Regions from separate parts of the Microbacterium faecale genome, predicted to be linked through region 1. Evidence: predicted binding sites of a transcription regulator. Region 1 holds the regulator's gene; the other holds the start of a gene.
The links. Region 1 encodes HspR, which represses chaperone genes until heat shock. Its sites were predicted from a motif close to AAGTTGAGTCNNNNNGACTCAACTT; they were not measured.

Region 1 (4,415 bases):
GAGCGTGAAGGCCGACGTCGACGCGCTGAAGTCCGCGCTCGCGGGCGATGACGACGAGGCGATCAAGTCGGCCGTCGACAAGCTGAACGAGTCGCAGACCAAGCTGGGTGAGGCGATCTACGCGCAGGCGCAGCAGGAGGAGCCGCAGGATGGCTCCTCGGACGAGTCCACGTCGGATGACGAGGACGTCGTGGACGCGGAGGTCGTGGATGAAGACGACGAGGACGAGAAGAAGTAATGACGGACACGGACCCGATCGAGCCCGGTGAGGGCGAAGACCAGGTCCAGCGGGACGCCGAGGCGGGGGCAGAAGCTGCCCCCGCCGATGGCGCCTCCGCTGGAGAGGATGGCGACGAGCTGACGGTCGACGAGATCCTCGACGCCGAGCAGACCGATGACGCGGTCGAGCAGGAGAAGAGCGACTACGAGACGCAGCTGCTGCACGACCTCAAGCGCATCCAGGCCGAGTACGCGAACTACCGTCGGCGCACCGAGGATCAGCGTCAGCTCGAGGCCGACCGTGCCAGGGGCGAGGTGGCCAAGCGCATGCTCCCCGTACTCGACGACCTTGCGCGCGCCGAGCAGCACGGCGACCTCGAAGCCGGATCCGCCTTCGCGCTCGTCGCCGACAAGATGCGCGGCGTCGCCGTCGACTCGGGGCTCGTCGCATACGGCGAGGTCGGCGAGGAGTTCGACCCGCAGCAGCACGAGGCCGTCTTCCAGGCCCCGACGCCTGGGACCGAGAAGGCGACGATCCTCGAAGTCGTCGAGGTCGGTTACCGCCTCGGCGACGTCGAACTGCGCCCCGCCAAGGTGGTCGTCGCGGTTCCGGCCGACTGATGCAGAAGAGGGCGTGAGATGGCCAGTCAGGACTGGTTCGACAAGGATTTCTACAAGGTGCTCGGCGTCTCCAAGGACGCGGAAGACGCCGAGCTGAAGAAGGCCTATCGCAAACTCGCCCGCTCGTATCACCCGGACTCGAATCCGGGGGATACGGCAGCCGAGACGAAGTTCAAGGAGATCAGCGAGGCGTACTCGGTGCTGTCGGATCCCGAGCAGCGCAAGGAGTACGACGAGCTTCGCGCCATGGGATCCGGTGCGCGCTTCACCGCGGGCGGCGCTGGCGCTGGCGGTTTCGAGGACGTCTTCAGTCGCTTCTCGCGAGGCGGCGGCGGATCCCCGGACTTCGACGACATCTTCTCGATGTTCAGTCAGTCGACGGGCTCCCGTCGCGCTGGCTTCGGCGGCCCGCAGAAGGGGAGCGACGTGCGCGCGCGCACGACGATCGACTTCCTCACGGCGGCGAAGGGCGAGACGATCTCGCTGCGCGGCGAAGACGGCAAGCCGTTCAAGGTGAAGGTGCCGGCGGGCGTCGCGGACGGCCAGAAGATCCGGCTGCGCGGCCGCGGCCGCCCCTCTCCGAACGGCGGCAGCAACGGCGACATCGTCGTCGAGGTCACCGTGCGCCCGGATCGGGTCTTCTCGCGCGACGGCCGCAACCTGCGCCTGACGGTGCCGGTCACGTTCACGGAGGCGACGTTCGGCGCGACGATCGAGGTGCCGACGCTCGAGGGCACGCCGGTGAAGCTGCGCGTCGCGCCCGGCACACCGTCGGGCCGGATCCTGCGCGTGAAGGGTCGCGGCATCGCGACGTCCAAGGGCACCGGAGACCTCCTTGCGGAGGTGCAGGTGGCGGTGCCCGACAACCTCACCGACGCACAGCGTGAGGCGCTCGAGGCGTACCGTGCCGTCGAGCCTTCCGAGAATCCCCGCACGGAACTGTTCCGTGTTTGACTGAGTGGCGAGGAGGCGTGAGATGCAGCTGCCCGAGGGCGTGACGGAGACGGATCCGATCTTCCCCATCGCCGCGGCGAGCGAGCTCTCCGGCCTCCACCCGCAGACGCTTCGCCAGTACGATCGCACGGGGCTCGTCATCCCCGGCCGCACGCGCGGCGGGTCGCGACGATACTCCGCGCGCGACATCGCCCAGCTGCGCGAGGTTGCGGCCCTCTCCGCAGAGGGAGTGCCCCTCGCTGTCATTCAGCGCATGCTCGACCTCGAGAACGAGGTGCAGGAGCTGCGCCACGACATCCGCGCGCTCACCAACGAGCTGCGCGCGGAGCGCGAGACGCGTCCGGGAGCGCGTGTGTTCGCGACCAACGCCGCGGGCGGCGTCGTCACGCTGACCGGGACGACGCGCGTGCGACGTCAGACGGACATCGTCCTCTACAGCCCGCGGCGCTGACGAGCCGAAGCCTCCCCACCCCGCCGGCGCTCTGAAGTCCACAAGTCTCCGACGAGTCCGCAAGTCTCCGACAAGTCAGGCGAGAATCGCAACGGACTTGTCGGAGACTTGCGGAGTTAGGCGCGCCGCGGTGTGCGCCGGGGACCGGCCGCCGCCACCGTACCCCCGGGGACGAGTTCGCACGGCAGCAGGACCTGCGGAAGCGGCCCCTGCGTGTCCTCGAGCCGATCGACGAGCGCGTCGAGTCCGAGCTCGCCGAGCTCGGTGCCCGGGGTGCGCATGTACGTCAGCTGCGGCTCCGTCATCTCGGCCATGTACGCCGACGAACCCAGCGAGACGAGACTCACATCAGCCGGGACGTCGAGACCGGCGTGCGTCAGCCCCGCGACGAGGCCCGGCGCGGCGTGCTCGTTCAGGATGATGACGGCGGTCGTGTCTGGATAGTCGGCGGCGAAGCGCTCGCCGATTCGCCGCCCGTCGCCCGGCATCTCGTCGCACGCGATGAGCGTCGTCGGGTGCCCGTGGCGCTCGGTGACCTCTCGGTACGCGCGCATCGCGCGCCACACGAGGGCGTGGTCGTATGCGGGGCTCGCGCTGGCGAGGAACGCGATGTCCTCGTGGCCCTCGGCGATGAGCTGCGCGTACGCGGCCTCGACCGAGCTCGACATGTCGATGTCGACGTAGGGCAGCGCGGACGGATCCGCGGTGCGTCCGATCATCGCGAACTCGACCTTGTGCTCGACCAGCGCGGCGACGCGCGGATCCTCGAGCTGGACCTCCATGAGCAGCACGCCGTCCACGAGACCGCTGCGCGCGAGGACCGCGATCTGCTCGGCGTCGTTGCCGATCGGCCACATCACGAGGTCGTATCCGCGATGTCTCGCGCGCCGCGACGCGCTCGTGAAGAACGCGGATGCCGTGAGCGAGAGCGGTCGCTCCAGGGCGGGGAAGAGCATGGCGAGGATGCGCGTCCGACCGCGGGCGAGCGCGGCGCCGATCGGATTGCGCGCGAAGCCGAGCTCGCGCATCGCCGCCTCGACGCGCTCGCGGGTCGCTTCGGTGACGCGCTTGGTTCCGTTCACCACGAAAGACACGGTGGCGATCGAGACCTCCGCGCGGTCCGCGACGTCCTTCATCGTCACCATGCGTCAGGTTCCTCCATCTCCGCACATTCTGCCGGAGCCTGGTTGAGACCCCGAACGTGGCGTACCATCGGTGCGAGAAGTTTAAGCGCTTAACCATCTGTCGAGGGAGATCCATGTCATCCGCCATCGCATCGGGACAGCCCATGCGCGTCGTCGTCTGGGGCGAGAACGTGCACGAGCAGGAGCAGCAGGAGGTGCGCGACATCTACCCGCACGGAATGCACGGCGCCATCAAGGAGGGCATCGAAGAGAACCTCGGCCAGCGCGCCGTCGTGCGCACCGCCACGCTCCAGGATCCCGAGCACGGGCTCACTGAGGAGGTGCTGCGCGACACGGATGTCCTCGTCTGGTGGGGCCACGCCGCACACGACCAGGTCGCCGATGACGTGGTCGATCGGATCCAGCGCCACGTACTCGCGGGGATGGGCCTCCTCGTGCTCCACTCCGGGCACTGGTCGAAGATCTTCGGCCGGCTGATGGGCACGACCTGCACGCTGCGCTGGCGCTCGAAGGACGATCGCGAGATTGTCTGGACCGTGGATCCGACCCACCCGATCGCGCGCGGTATCCCGCACCCGTTCATCATCCCGGCGCAGGAGATGTACGGCGAGTTCTTCGACGTGCCCGCACCCGACGAGCTGGTCTTCCTGTCGACCTTCTCCGGCGGCGAGGTCTTCCGCAGCGGGATGACCTACCGGCGCGGGTACGGCCGGATCTTCTACTTCAGCCCCGGCGACCAGGACTACCCCGTGTACCACCAGCAGGAGGTGCGCCGCGTGATCGCGAACGCCGTGGAGTGGGCGCGCACCGACCGCCCCGAACGCACGTCGCCCGTGCTGCTGCGCTACGAGCGTGAGGACTTCTACAACGGCCACGGCTACACGGGGGCGATGGGCAATTGAGCGCCTTCCGCCGCGTGACAACCGACGGTCCGCTGCGTCTCGTCCAGGTGGGCGCCGGCGGCATGGGACGCGCGTGGTTGCGAACGATCGACGCGGATCCGGACGTCGAGCTTGTCGGGCTCG
Region 2 (4,415 bases), 1.5 Mb from region 1:
CTTGCAGACGGTCGCGTCGCTCCTGCGGATCCAGGCGCGTCGCACGGCGAGCGACGAGGCGAAGGAATCCCTCCTACAGGCGATGCAGCGCGTCTCGGCAATTGCGGTCGTGCACGACACGCTCTCCGAGGGCCTCAGCCAGAAGGTCGACTTCGACGAGGTGTTCAGTCGCGTGCTGCGCCTCGTTGCGGAGGTCGCGGCGGCGCAGAACACGGTCGCGCATACGCGGAAGATGGGTTCCTTCGGCACGCTGTCGAGCGAGTACGCGAACCCGCTCGCGCTTGCGCTGACGGAGGTCGTCACGAACTCCGTCGAGCATGGCCTTGCCGGGCGCGAGGGGCACGTCGAAATCACCGCCGATCGCGATGAGGACGAGCTTCGCGTCCGCGTTCGCGACACCGGAGCAGGCCTCCCCGAGGGGCGCGTCGGTCACGGTCTCGGGACGCAGATCGTCCGTACCCTCGTGCAGGGCGAGCTGAGCGGGACGATCGAGTGGCGGACCATTCGCGGGTCGGACAGTGACTTCGAAGGCGGCACCGAGGTCGCGATCGATATCCCCCTGCGCTGGACGAAGAGCGCCGAGAGCACGCGCCCCGCCGAAGGCGAGGGCGTGCTCTGACGGAAGGCGGCGTCAGCCGGCGCGGCGGGCGCGTGCGGCGCGGCGCTTCAGGGCGCGGCGCTCGTCTTCGCTGAGGCCACCCCAGACGCCGGAGTCTTGGCTCGTCTCGAGCGCGTACTGCAGGCAGACCTCGGTGACCGTGCAGCGCGCACACACCGACTTCGCCTTCTCGATCTGATCGACCGCGGGTCCCGTGTTGCCGACGGGGAAGAAGAGTTCCGGGTCGACCGTAAGGCAGGCCGCCTTGTCACGCCAGTCCATGCTGAGGTGCTCCTTGAGTGGGTGGTGGGGTAATAGTGGTTCAGCGGTGGTCGGGTGATCGACTACGCTGGATGTGTGACGGGCCCGTGGCCCCGCACCCCACCACACTGTGGGAAACACACCGTGAACAATTGTCGTACAGGTGTTGCCCACGATCAAGGGTTTTGGCAAATGTCCAGGATTTTCATGCAGCGCGCCGCCGTTTCGCTGCTCGCAGTCGAGGCGATCGGGCTCGCCGCCCTCACCGTGTGGGAGGTCATCTCCTTGGTGCGCGGGGATCTCTCCTCCCTCGCGACATCGCTCGCACTCCTCGTGATGTCTCTCCTCGCGACGAGCGCGCTCGCGGCATTCGCCTTCGCGGTCCACACGGGTCGCGCCTGGGGGCGTTCGGGCGGGATCGTGGCACAGGTGCTGATCTTCGCCGTCGCCGTGGGTGCTGTGCAGGGCGCCGACGCACACTGGGGGATCGCCGCCGCGCTCGCGCTGCCGGCGATCGCCACCTTCGCGGCGCTGATCGGATCGGCGCGTCGCGCCGACGAGGCACCGCGCGACTGATCGCCGCGTCGGTCTGAGCGCCCGGGGTACCGGGCGCTTTGTCATTGGCGGGAATACTCTTCATCGCAAAGCGTTGAACTTGACAAGACGCGACTCAAGATTGCAAAGTTGAGTCGTATCGCATCACGTTTCACGAGGAGTGGATACATGCCCGAGATGGATTTTCCCGGCGGATCATTCGACGAGTTCCTCGCGCGCTACCTCCAGGGTCAGCGTGCGCGTCAGGCGCGTTCGGTCGATCTCCGTGAGCTGTTGAGCGCCCGATCGCACGAGATCATCCAGCGTGCGGGCGCGTTCGCGCTCGAGCGCGGGCAGCGCGAAGTCGACGCACTGCACCTCCTGCGCGTTCTGCCGGATGACGAATCCGTCGCCGCAGCGCTCCGCGCCGCCGGGGCGGACGCCGAGCAGATCGCGCAGGCCGCCGAGGCCGCGCTGCCCCAGCCGGCCACTGCCGTCGACGTCCCCGCCGCCGAGATGACGGCCGCATGCCGACGTGTGCTGTACCAGGCCGTGCAGGTCGCCCGCTCGTCCGGTGCCACCTACGTCGATCCGGAACACCTGTTCTTCTCGATCGTGCTGTCGCAGGAGACCCCCGCGGGCCGGATCCTGGCGGCGCACGGTGTCACGCCGGATGCCCTGCTGGGCGCCGCACGCGAGCGCCACGACGTCAGCGCACAGGGGCCGCAGCAGGAAGCGGAGACGAGCGCGACGATGCTGGAGACGTACGGCACCGATCTGACGGCGCTCGCTGAGGCTGGCGAACTCGATCCCGTGATCGGCCGCGCCGATGAGATCGAGCAGACCGTCGAGATCCTCTCGCGCCGAACGAAGAACAACCCGGTTCTCGTCGGCGAGGCGGGCGTCGGCAAGACCGCGATCGCGGAGGGCCTCGCCCGCGCGATCGTCGCCGGATCCATTCCGCAACAGCTCTCCGGCAAGCGCGTCGTGAGCGTCGATATGGCCGGCATGCTCTCGGGCGCCCGCTACCGAGGCGACTTCGAGGAGCGCCTGACGAAGACGCTCGAGGAGGTGGCGGCGCAGAAGGACGAGATCATCCTGTTCATCGACGAGCTGCACACGATCGTCGGTGCGGGCGGAAGCGGCGAGAGCGGCGCCATGGACGCGGGGAACATCCTCAAGCCGCGCCTCGCCCGTGGCGAGCTGCACCTCGTGGGCGCGACGACGCTCGACGAGTTCCGCCGGATCGAGAAGGATGCGGCGCTCGCCCGCCGTTTCCAGCCCGTGCGCGTCGGCGAGCCGAGCGTCGCCGACGCCGTGCAGATCCTGCACGGCCTGCGCGAGGCGTACGAGACGCACCATGCCGTGACGTACACCGAGGATGCGCTCGAAGCCGCCGTCACGCTCAGCGACCGGTACCTGTCAGACCGCGTACTGCCCGACAAGGCGATCGACCTGATCGACCAGGCCGGCGCCCGGCTGCGCCTGCGGCTCGGGGAGAGGACCTCGCGAGAAGACCTCGACGCGCAGCGCGCCGAACTCGAGCGCGAGAAGACCGAGGCCGTCGCCGCCGAGGACTACGAGGAGGCGTCGCGGATCCGCGATGAGATCGTCCGCGTGACCGAACGGATCGACCGCGGGGCCGCCGACAGCGCCGCCGTGGTCGACGAGGAGCAGATCGCGGCCGTCGTGAGCCGCGCGACGGGCATCCCCGCGAACCGCATGACCTCGGGCGAGCGCGAACGTCTCGCCCTGCTCGAGCAGGAGCTCCACGCGCGCGTCATCGGCCAGGAAGACGCGGTCGCGGCGGTGTCGAAGGCCGTGCGGCGCAGCCGGACGGGCATGGCGGACGCGCGCCGTCCGGTCGGATCCTTCCTCTTCCTGGGGCCGACCGGCGTGGGCAAGACCGAGCTCGCCAAGGCCCTCGCGTCGAGCCTGTTCGACGACGAGAACCAGGTGGTCCGCTTCGACATGAGCGAGTACGGCGAGCGGCACACCGTCAGCCGGCTCGTCGGGGCCCCTCCCGGATACGTCGGCTACGACGAGGCCGGGCAGCTCACGGAGCGTGTGCGGCGCAACCCGTATTCGGTCGTGCTGTTCGACGAGATCGAGAAGGCACACCCGGACGTGTTCAACCTGCTGCTGCAGGTGCTCGACGACGGCCGCCTGACCGATGGGCAGGGGCGCACTGTCGACTTCCGCCACACGGTGATCATCATGACCTCGAACCTCGGCAGCGAGTTCCTCGCATCGCGTTCGGGAGCGATCGGCTTCTCGGCTTCGGGGCGCGAGTTCGACGAGAAGGACCTGCGTGACCGCGTGATGGGACGCCTGCGGGAAAACATGCGGCCGGAGTTCCTCAACCGGATCGACGAGATCGTGCTGTTCCGGAAGCTCGAGCGCGACCAGCTCCGCGAGATCGTGGAGCTCGTGCTCGGCGCCACGCGGCGTCGTCTCGATGCGCAGTCCGTGGCGATCTCGGTCACCGATGCAGCGCTCGAATGGCTCGCCGCGGAGGGATATCAGCCCGAGTACGGGGCGCGTCCGCTGCGTCGCGTGATCCAGCGGGAGATCGACGATCGGATCGCCGACCTGTTCGTGTCGGGGGCGCTCGACGAAGGCGGATCCGTCGTCGTCGACGTTGCGGACGGCGCGCTCGCCGTGCGCGCGGACCAGGTGGTCCCGGTATAGCCAAGCGACCAACGATCGATGGCGACCCCTCTGGCATCAAGCGGACGGGTCGCCGTCGGCGCGCCTCAGAACAGCAGGTAGATCGCGCCCACGACGGTGAGGATCACGACGATCCGCTCGAACACCGCCTGGGAGACGCGCCGGATCACGAGGCGTCCGATCGCGGCGCCGATGACGAGGGGGAGCAGCAGCACGAGATCGAGCCAGACGGTCTCAACCGTGATGAGGCCGAGGCCGATCGAGAAGGGCAGCTTCGCGACGTTGACGATCGCGAAGAACCACGCCGCGGTGCCGAGGAACGCCTTCATCTCGAACCGTGAGGCGAGGAAGT

Region 2: a site for HspR is predicted at 1,541-1,565, ahead of IEW87_RS07650 (ATP-dependent Clp protease ATP-binding subunit). Genes of this name have one in related genera too.

What each region holds. Positions count from the first base shown of each region.
Region 1 is NZ_BMHO01000001.1:159,146-163,560, reverse strand. It holds gene dnaK (molecular chaperone DnaK) at 1-238, shown strand, start outside; gene IEW87_RS00720 (nucleotide exchange factor GrpE) at 238-840, shown strand; gene IEW87_RS00715 (DnaJ C-terminal domain-containing protein) at 859-1,794, shown strand; gene IEW87_RS00710 (heat shock protein transcriptional repressor HspR) at 1,817-2,245, shown strand; gene IEW87_RS00705 (LacI family DNA-binding transcriptional regulator) at 2,362-3,390, opposite strand; gene IEW87_RS00700 (ThuA domain-containing protein) at 3,504-4,292, shown strand; gene IEW87_RS00695 (Gfo/Idh/MocA family protein) at 4,289-4,415, shown strand, end outside.
Region 2 is NZ_BMHO01000001.1:1,609,311-1,613,725, forward strand. It holds gene IEW87_RS07635 (sensor histidine kinase) at 1-619, shown strand, start outside; gene IEW87_RS07640 (WhiB family transcriptional regulator) at 632-880, opposite strand; gene IEW87_RS07645 (histidine kinase) at 1,052-1,435, shown strand; gene IEW87_RS07650 (ATP-dependent Clp protease ATP-binding subunit) at 1,583-4,084, shown strand; gene IEW87_RS07655 (sulfite exporter TauE/SafE family protein) at 4,150-4,415, opposite strand, start outside.